3 regions of the Actinokineospora cianjurensis genome follow, and region 2 is predicted to be linked to each of the others. Evidence: riboswitches for the same ligand, from Rfam matches in the RefSeq annotation. Region 2 holds a riboswitch; each other region holds the start of a gene.
The links. Region 2 has a riboswitch for S-adenosylmethionine ahead of CLV68_RS13845 (aminotransferase class V-fold PLP-dependent enzyme). Riboswitches for the same ligand answer to the same signal wherever they lie in the genome.
Positions count from the first base shown of each region.

Region 1: linked by a shared signal. The riboswitch ahead of thrC (threonine synthase) and the one ahead of CLV68_RS13845 (aminotransferase class V-fold PLP-dependent enzyme) in region 2 are both predicted to bind S-adenosylmethionine.
Region 3: linked by a shared signal. The riboswitch ahead of CLV68_RS00115 (methionine ABC transporter ATP-binding protein) and the one ahead of CLV68_RS13845 (aminotransferase class V-fold PLP-dependent enzyme) in region 2 are both predicted to bind S-adenosylmethionine.

Region 1 is NZ_RCDD01000004.1:125,415-128,684, forward strand. It holds gene CLV68_RS23170 (ComEC/Rec2 family competence protein) at 1-136, shown strand, start outside; gene thrC (threonine synthase) at 652-1,911, opposite strand; SAM riboswitch class I at 1,923-2,054, opposite strand; gene holA (DNA polymerase III subunit delta) at 2,186-3,163, shown strand.
Region 2 is NZ_RCDD01000001.1:3,094,349-3,097,618, forward strand. It holds gene CLV68_RS13835 (DUF167 domain-containing protein) at 1-117, shown strand, start outside; gene CLV68_RS13840 (potassium/proton antiporter) at 203-1,684, shown strand; SAM riboswitch class IV at 1,740-1,855, shown strand; gene CLV68_RS13845 (aminotransferase class V-fold PLP-dependent enzyme) at 1,895-3,250, shown strand.
Region 3 is NZ_RCDD01000001.1:26,246-29,515, reverse strand. It holds gene rsmA (16S rRNA (adenine(1518)-N(6)/adenine(1519)-N(6))-dimethyltransferase RsmA) at 58-915, shown strand; SAM riboswitch class I at 1,024-1,113, shown strand; gene CLV68_RS00115 (methionine ABC transporter ATP-binding protein) at 1,311-2,318, shown strand; gene CLV68_RS00110 (4-(cytidine 5'-diphospho)-2-C-methyl-D-erythritol kinase) at 2,815-3,270, opposite strand, start outside.

The DNA.
Region 1 (3,270 bases), on a different contig from region 2:
GACCCTGGCCGCCCTCATCCGCCAAGGCACCCACATAGCCCGAACCGACCGCACCGGCGACACAGCGGTGGTTCCCACCCCGAACGGCCCCGAACTCGTCGTCCGAGGCAACCCCAGACCCCCGTCCCGCCGCTGACACCCCGACGAGCGCTCCCAACACGGGATCCCGCGTGTGCCACCAACTCCGCGTGTGCCACCGACGCCAGCGCAAGGCCGTGCATGGCACCAGAAGGTGTGGCGCCACTGCGTGTGCCGCCAGTGAGCACGGCGTTCCAGTGAGCACGGCGTCCAGTGGGTGCGGTGTTCCAGTGGGTGGGGGAGTGCCCAGTCGGTGTGCCGCGTTCCCTTCGGTGCGGCGGCGTGGTGGAGCATCACCGGGTGCCGGGTGCCGGGTGCGGGCGCCCCACCGTGGGCAGCCTGGTGCCGCGAGCATCGCGGCGTCGCTGAGCACGGCATCGCTGAACACGCCGTGGGCACGGCTTTGGTGGCGTGCGACGTGGAGGTGATGGCGGCGCGGTGGGTGCGGGGTGTGGCTTGATGCCGCGCGGTGGTGGGGCGAGTGCGGATTCCGTGGGTGAGGCGAGTGCGTCACCTCACCCACGGAAACCGCTGGCGTCTGCGACAGAGGCAGGCCGGGGTGGAAAAGACCGGTCAGCCGCGGTTGAGGACCTCGTGGACGGCGGCGGCGGTCGGGGGGATGGTGGCGCGCGGGCCGATGTGGTCCTGGACGGCGTCGAGGGTCTTGAGGCCGTCGCCGGTGATGAGCAGGACGGTGTCGGCGTCGGGGTCGAGTTGGCCGGTCTCGATGAGCTTCTTCGCGGTGGCGACGGTGACGCCGCCCGCGGTCTCGGCGAAGATGCCCTCGGTGCGGGCCAGCAGGCGGATGCCCTCGACCACCTCGGCGTCGGTGACGTCCTCGACGGCGCCGCCGGTGCGGCGGACCGAGTCGAGCACGTACGGGCCGTCGGCGGGGGCGCCGATGGCCAGCGAGCGGGCGATGGTGTCCGGCTTGACCGGCCGGATCACGTCCGCGCCCGCCTTGAACGCCGCCGACACCGGGGAGCAGCCGGTGGCCTGCGCGCCGAAGATCCGGTACGGGGTCGGGTCGACCAGGCCCAGCTCACCGAGCTCGCGGAACGCCTTGTCCACCTTGGTCAGCTGCGAACCGGACGCCACCGGGATCACGACCTGGCCGGGCAGGCGCCAACCGAGCTGCTCGGCGACCTCGTAGCCCAGCGTCTTGGAGCCCTCGGCGTAGTACGGGCGGACGTTGACGTTCACGAACGCCCAGTCCTCGTGCTCGCCCGCGAGCTCGGTGGCCAGCCGGTTGACGTCGTCGTAGTTGCCGTCGACGGCGATCAGCGCGCCGTCGTAGACCGCGGTGGTCAGGATCTTCGCGCGCTCCAGCGACGACGGGATCAGCACCACCGAGTCCCAGCCCGCGCGGGCGGCGGCCGCGGCGACGGCGTTGGCGAGGTTGCCGGTGGACGGGCAGGCCAGGACGCTGAAGCCCAGCGTGCGGGCCGCGGCGAGGGCGACGGCGACCACGCGGTCCTTGAACGAGTGCGTCGGGTTGCCGGTGTCGTCCTTGACCCACAGCGACTTGACGCCGAGCGCGGCGGCGAGCCGGTCGGCCTTGACCAGGCGGGTCATGCCGGGGTCGGTGTTCGGGAAGCGCTCCACGTCGGCGGGGACGGGCAGCAGGCCCTTGTAGCGCCAGATCGACTTGGGGCCCGCCTCGATGTCGGCCCTGGTCACGGTGCCGAAGTCGTAGGCGACCTCGAGCGGGCCGAAGCACTCGGCGCAGGCGAACTCGGCGGCGAGGGGGATCTGGTGGCCGCACTCACGACAGGACAGGGCCCGGGCGGGGCCGAGGTCGAGGGTGCTGGTCTGGACGTCGACAGAGGTCATCGCGAGGTGTCTCCTCATCTATCCCGCGGCTGCGGGTCGGAATTGGCACCGTGGTCGTCCGCCTCCTCGCGATGAGGAAGTGACGCGTACGCCGGTTGCCGGGGCTTCATCGGGCCGTTTCCCTCTGCCCCTCTGGATGAGCGGTATTCAGTTGTCGCCCGGGCTGACCGGTGCGTGACGGCAACGGTACGGCACCGCCCGGCACCTCGGCCAGCCCGTACACCGTGGCGTGCCCCGGCGGGTCCGGTCGGCGGGGCGTGGCAGGATCGCGGGCGTGAACTCGCCCTCGGTCCTCCCGCCACCGCTGCAACTGGTGCTGGGAGAAGAGGAACTGCTCATCGAACGCGCCGTCCGGGCCATCCTCGAGACCGCGCGGCTGGCCGACGCCTCGGCCGACCTGACCAGGCTCAAGGTGGCTGATCTCACAGGCCCGGAGCTGGTGGAGATGGTCAGCCCGTCGCTGTTCGCCGAGGGCAGGGTGATCGTCCTCGACGCCGTGCACGAGGCCACCCAGGACATCGCCGCACTGGTGATCAACTACACCAAGTCGCCTGCCGACGGGATCGTGCTCGCCGTGGTCCACAACGGCGGCGGGCGCAAGGCGGGCAAGGACATCGTCGCCGCGATGAAGAAGTCCGGCGCCGTCGTCACCGAGTGCGCCAAGATCACCAAGGCCGCCGAGCGCGAGGCGTTCGTGCGCAACGAGATCCGCCGCGCCGGGGGCAAGACCGACCCGAGGGCGGTCGCCGCGCTGATCGACTCCGTCGGTTCCGACCTGCGCGAGCTGGCTGCGGCCGCGGCTCAATTGGTGGCCGACGCGGCGGGGGACGTCAGCGAGGAGGCCGTGCGCCGGTACCACCGGGGGCGGGCCGACGTGAGCGGCTTCGCCGTCGCGGAGAAAGCCGTCACCGGGGACGTCGCGGGCGCCATGGAGGCCCTGCGCTGGGCGATGCAGCTGGGGGTGCCGCACGTGCTGGTCGCCGACGCGCTCGCCGACGCCGTCCGCACCGTGGCCAGGGTGGCGGGCGCGGGCCGGGCCGACCCGTTCAAGCTCGCCGGTGAACTCGGCATGCCCGCCTGGAAGGTCAAGAAGGCGCTCGCCCAGTCCCGCGGCTGGAAACCGGCCGGACTCGCCGCCGCCATGCGCGCCGTAGCCGACGTCAACGCCGACGTGAAGGGCGTCGCCGCCGACGCGGGCTACGCCCTCGAACGCGCCGTCCTCCGCCTCGCCGAAGCCCACCGCCAAGACTGACCACCGTCCACAACGGACCTCGACCCTCACTCTGTCCGCAGTGGACAGCCCAAATAGGGCATGCCCTGTTCCGAGCACCCCCCGAAGATCCAGGGTATGGGGGGCGT
Region 2 (3,270 bases):
TCGCGGGACGTGGTGATCGTGGCGGGGGAGCGCGGCCGGGACAAGGTCGTGGAGATCGACCCGGCGCCACCGGACGCGCCCCGGGTGCTCGCACGGCTGCTCGGCGCCGGTTCGTGATCATCGCCTCACCTTCGGGTGGGTGCGCGACCGCGGCGGGGGGCAAGGGACAATGCTCGCGATACGGACGGGATCTGGAGGTGGCGTGCAGGAGCTGACCTTCGCGTTGGGGATCGGTGCGGCTGTTCTGCTGGTCGCGGTGTTCGCGGTACGCGCATCGGTCCGACTCGGGTTGCCGTCGCTCTTGCTCTACCTGGGGCTCGGGCTGGTCATCGGCGAGGCGGGGCTGGGGATCGAGTTCTCCAACGCCGAGCTGACCCAGTCCCTCGGGCTCGCGGCGCTGGTGCTCATCCTCGCCGAGGGCGGGCTCACCACGCGCTGGAGCGAGGTCAAGAGCGCGCTGCTGCCCGGGATCCTGCTGTCCACACTGGCCGTGGTGATCACCATCCTGGTCACCGGCGCTGGGTTGCACTGGCTGCTCGGGTTCGACTGGCGGCTCGCGTTGTTGTGGGGCGCGGTGCTGGCCTCGACCGACGCCGCCGCGGTGTTCAGCGTGCTGCGCCGGTTGTCGGTGTCGCGCAAGCTGGTCGGGTCGCTGGAGCTGGAGAGCGGCATCAACGACGCCCCCAGCTACATCGCCGTCGTTGTTCTTACCTCGTCCGACGAAGTCGACTGGTTTCTCTCCCTCACCGCTGCCTACGAACTCGGTGTGGGTGCTGCGATCGGCTTGGTGCTCGGCTGGGTCGGGTCGCACGCACTGCGCCGGGCGGCCCTACCGTCGACCGGTCTCTACCCGCTGGCCACAGTCGCCGTGTGTGTGTTGGCGTTCGCTGGTGGACAGAGCCTGCACGCTTCCGGACTGCTGGCCACATACCTGGCCGCTCTAGTCCTGGGCAACGCACGATTGCCCCACCGCTCCGACACCATCTCCTTCGCCGAAGGACTGGGCTGGCTCGCGCAGATCGGCCTGTTCGTCCTCTTGGGACTTTTCGCCTCCCCGTCCAGGCTGCTCGACGCCGTCGTGCCGGGGTTGGTCGCGGGCGCGGTGATCACGCTGATAGCCAGACCGCTGTCGGTGGTCATCTCGATGCTGCCGTTCCGGATGCCCTGGCGCGAACAGGTCTTCCTGTCCTGGGCGGGCCTGCGCGGCGCGGTGCCGATCGTGCTCGCCATGATCCCGTTGTCGCAGGGCGTTCCCGGCGCGCAGCGGCTGGTCGACGCGGTGTTCGTCCTGGTCATCGTGCTCACCCTGGTGCAGGGCAGCACGCTGGGCCGCCTGGCCAGGCTGCTCGGCCTCGACGGCGGGGCGCGCCCCAAGGAGGTCGAGGTCGACGCCGCCACCCTCGACGAACTCGACGCCGAACTCCTCCAGCTCACCATCCCCACCGGGTCCAAACTGCACGGCGTCTACCTCTCCGAGTTGCGCCTCCCCGAGGGGGCGACCGTCAGCCTCGTGGCCAGGGACGGCGCCGGGTTCACGCCGGTCCCCACGACGCGCCTGCAGGAGGGCGACCAGATCCTCATCGTGGCGACCCAGCAGGCCAAGGCCGCGACCGAGCGGCGCATCCGCGCGGTCGACCGGGCGGGCCGCTACGCGCGGTGGCGGGGGGAGACCGGCGAGGGGTGATCCGGGCCTCACCCCCTCGAGTGGGCGGCCGAGCGTCCGATAGAGTGCTCGACAAGGTAATGAGCGCCAGCGTCAAACCCCGGTTTGCTGGCCGGCAACCCTCCTCCGCGGTGGGGTGCCCCGGGTGAATACCTGGTCCTCCCGCGCTGTGCGGGCGGACAAGCGCGGACCCGCCGATCACCGCTCCGGGTCCCGGACCTGGAGGTCGGCATGACGCTTGCTGTTCCCACCGCCCGAGCCGAGCAGGCTCCCCTCGCGCCCACCGTGCCCACGGTCGCCGGTGCGCGCCTCGACGTCCCGCTGGTCGACGGCACGCAGGTGTCTTACGCCAACCTGGACCACGCCGCCAGCGCACCGTGTCTCGACACCGTCCGCGACGCGGTCGACGAGCTGCTGCCCTGGTACGCGAGCGTGCACCGCGGCGCCGGGTTCGCCTCCCAGGTCAGCACCAAGGTCTACGAGCGGGCGCGCCGCGTGCTGCGCCGGTTCGTCGGCGCCGACGCCTCCGACACGGTGGTGTTCACCCGCAACACCACCGACAGCCTGAACCTGCTGGCCAAGGCCCTGCCCAGGGCGACGTCGGTCGTGCTGTTCGACACCGAGCACCACGCGGCGCTGCTGCCGTGGCGCGGCCCGAACGTGCACCGCGTGCAGACCCCGGCCAACGCCGGTGACGCCGTGCTCGCGCTCGACGAGGCTCTGCGCGCCACCCCGGTCGGTCCGCGGCTGGTAGTGCTGACCGCCGCCTCTAACGTCACCGGCGAGGTCTGGCCGATCAAGGCGCTCAGCGAGGTCGCCCGCCGCCACGGTGCCCGGGTAGCGCTAGACGCCGCCCAGCTCGCACCGCACCGTCCTGTCGACATCCGCGCGCTCGACGTCGACTACGTGGCGTTGTCCGGCCACAAGCTCTACGCCCCGTTCGGCACCGGCGCGCTCATCGGCCGCGCCGACTGGCTCAAGGCCGCCGAGCCGTACCTGGTCGGCGGCGGCGCCACCGCCCAGGTCGTCGACTGGGGCGACCGGCTCGGCGTCGCGTGGTCCGCGGTCCCCGAGCGGCACGAGGCTGGCTCGCCCAACGTCGTCGGCGCGCACGCCCTCGCGGTCGCCTGCGACACCCTGGCCGAGAACTGGGACGCGGTGGTCGACCACGAGCGCGCGCTGCTGCGCAGGCTGCGCGTCGGCCTGGCCTCGGTCCCCGGCCTGCGGTCGCTGAGCCTGTTCGGCGACGACCACGACCGGGTCGGCGTCGTCAGCTTCACCGTCGACGGCATCGAGTCCGGCCTGGTCGCGGCCGTGCTGTCGGCCGAGCACGGCATCGGCGTGCGCGACGGCGCGTTCTGCGCGCACATCGCCACCCGCAGGCTGCTCGGCCGGGCCGGGGCGCAGGAGGAGCGCGCCGTCCGGGTCAGCATCGGCCTGGGCACCAGGGCCGAGCACGTCGACCGGGTGATCGCCGCGCTGCGCTCGCTGGTGGCCGACGGACCGGCCGTCGAGTACGCCGTCGTGGACGGTCGCTGGGCCCCGGTCCACGACCCGCGGCCGCTGCCCGCCTTCCTGGCGGAATAGCCTGCGCGCGCTCGTGGACA
Region 3 (3,270 bases), 3.1 Mb from region 2:
TGGGCGGGAAACAGGCCGGTGCGCGCATTGCCGGATGCCCCGAGTAGCATCTCGGCAATGACCGGTTCGGCGTTGCTCAGCCCGGTGGACGTGCGCAGGCTCGCCGCCGAACTCGGGGTGCGGCCGACCAAGAAGCTCGGCCAGAACTTCGTGCACGACCCCAACACCGTCCGGCGCATCGCCACCACCGCGCGGCTCACGCCCGACGACGTCGTCCTCGAGGTCGGCCCGGGACTCGGCTCGCTGACGCTGGCGCTGCTGCCCGAGTGCGCCTCGGTCGTGGCCGTCGAGATCGATCCAGTGCTCGCCGCGCGTCTACCCGGGACGGTCGCCGAACGCGCGCCCGGGTTTGCCGGTCGACTCAGCGTTGTGCTCGGCGACGCCATGCGGGTCACCCGCGCCGAACTCGGCGCCGAGCCGACCGCGCTCGTGGCCAACCTGCCCTACAACGTCGCGGTGCCGGTCGTGCTGCACCTGCTCGCCGAGCTGCCGAGCCTGCGCACCGTGCTGGTGATGGTGCAGGCGGAGGTCGCCGACCGGATGGCGGCCGGGCCGGGCGGCAAGGTCTACGGGGTGCCCAGCGTCAAGATCGCGTGGTACGCCGAGTCGCGTCGCGTCGCGACGGTGCCGCGGGCGGTCTTCTGGCCAGTACCCAATGTGGACTCCGCGTTGGTGTTTCTCACCCGGCGGCCAAGTCCCGCGGGCGTCGACCGCGCCGCGGTGTTCGCCGTCGTCGACGCCGCGTTCGCCCAACGGCGCAAGACGCTGCGCGCGGCACTGTCCGATTGGGCCGGTTCACCCGCGCGGGCCGAGGCGGTGCTCACCTCAGCGGGGGTCGACCCGACCCTGAGGGGCGAGCAGTTGTCGGTAGGGGACTTCGTCCGGATAGCCCAGGCGTTCACTCCGGTGCAGTAGCGCGAACCCGCCACCGTTACTCCCCCGGTGTGATGTATCGAACCCGGGACCTCAACTTGACCTCACACGCTTGCTTTTGGCGGTCCCGGTCGGGTCTACTCTTGGGGCATTCCATCCCGAGCGGCCGAGAGACCTGGCTCCAAGACGCCGCAGCAACCACCCACCGCGGGCAGGTGCTACCGCCAGGAGCGATGGAGGAGTGAGAACGGATGCAGATCCTCACCACACGCCGGGTCATCGACCAGTGCAGGCGTTCTGTGACGGCATGTCGACCGATGTGCGTAGCCCGCTGATCTTCGCGTAGCACCACGTCTTTCGCAGCACCCCCCTCCCGGAACCGGACTGTCCTCTGTGGACTTCTGGTCTGCCGTCGCGCCCGCTTGGAGTTAAGCACCGTGATCACCGTCGAGAACCTCAGCAAGTCCTTCTGGGGCAACACCGGCCCCGTCGTCGCCATCGATGACGTCACCCTGGATGTGCCCACCGGCACCATCACCGGGGTGGTGGGCCCTTCCGGTTCCGGCAAGTCCACCCTCGCCCGCCTCGTCGCGCTGCAGGAACGCCCCGACAGCGGCGTCATCCGCGTCGACGGCTTCAACACCGCCGCCCTCGACCCGCGCAGACTCCGGGCCGCCCGCAGGCGCATCGGCGTCATCACCCAGGGCGACCTGCTGCCGCAGCGCACCGCCGCGGGCAACATCGCGCTACCGCTGGAGCAGGCCGGGATCGATGGCCCGCAGCGCCGCGAGAAGGTCGGCAAGCTGCTCGACCTGATCGGCCTCACCGACAAGGCCGCCCGCTACCCCGACACCCTCACCGACGGGCAGCGCGCCCGCGTCGAGGTCGCCCGCGCCCTCGTCGGTGACCCCGGGTTGCTGCTCGCCGACGACCCGACCCGCTCGCTCGACTCCGACGCCGCCGCCGGTGTGCTGACGGTCCTCGACCGGGCGCGCGCCGAGTTGGGCGCCACGGTCCTGGTCGTGACCAGCGACTCGGCCGTCGTCCGGCGGATCGCGGACGACGTCGCGCTGCTCGACGGCGGCAAGATCACCGAGAGCGGCAGCCTGCTGTCGCTGGTGCAGGACGCGAACAGCCAGGTCGCGCAGACGCTGCTGCCGTCGATCGACGTCCCGAAGGGCGCCACCGCCGGGTACGACCGGGTCGCCGAGGTCGTCCTCATCGGCTTCGCCGCCGTCGGCGCACTCCTGCCGGAGGCCACCGCCCGCTTCGGCGCCACCATCTCCGTCATCGGCGGCGGCCTCACCCGCATCGGCGAGACCCCGGTGGCCCGCTTCCTCCTCGGCGTCACCGGCGCCTGGTCCGACCAATCCCTCACCTGGATCGCCGAGCGCGGCGGTGTCGTCCGCCCGCAGGTCGGCCTCGCCCGCACGGTTGCCGCCTGAGTGTTTTCTTTGATCGCCCGGCTCACTTCGGTGGGCCGGGCGATTCCTTTGCGCTGCGCTGGTCTTCGTTTCTCGCGTACCGCTGTGTGCGGCTTCTATTCCGCACTCGTCCCGACAGGCAACCGTGACCGCGCACCTCTAGTGTGCGTCAATCCTCTTACACAGTCAGCTGTGACTGCGCCTCTAACGCGCGCCAGTCTCCTTGCCCCACAACAACTTCTCCCCCGAACGCACCTCTATGCCCGCCCCAGCCGCTTCGCGCGCACGCGGTCCCGACCCTGCCCAGCCCCCACCCACACCGGGGGGCGTCCCAGTGCCAGTCTATCGGCACCCACCGACAGAAGATCTTGAAACAGGGCGCCGAAGATCCAGATGTGGATAACTTCTGTCGCTGGGACGGGTGAATCGGGTTCACTCGGCTGGAAGGCTTTCGCAGGCCGCGGGCGTCAATGGCCGGGAAAGCGGTGCCGCGGCGGGCAAGTCGTTCGAAACTGGTCTAGGCGTGGGCTTCCGGGGGGACGGGGCGTTCCTCGGTCGGGGTGATGCGGGCGCCGGGGACGGGGCCGTGCGCTACGCGGACGGTGCGGCAGACGCCCGCGCCGGAGAGTTCGGCGGCGACGCGGAGGGCGGCTTCGGCGTCCTCGCAGAGGAAGGCGCAGGTGGGGCCGGAGCCGGAGACGGTCCCCGCCAGGGCGCCCGCGGTGACACCGGCGCGGAGGGTGCGGCGCAGGCCGGGGCGCAGCGAGACCGAGGCGGCCTGCAGGTCGTTGCCGAGGAGCAGGGCGAGCTTGCGCGGGTCGCCGGTGGCGAGGGCCTCGAGGACGGGTTCGACATCGCCGATGCGGGGTGGGTCGCCGTCGGCGCGGAGGCGGTCCAGCTCGCCGTAGACCTTGGGGGTCGACAGGCCGCGGCGGTCGAACGCGAGGACCCAGTGGTAGGTGTGCCTGGTCAG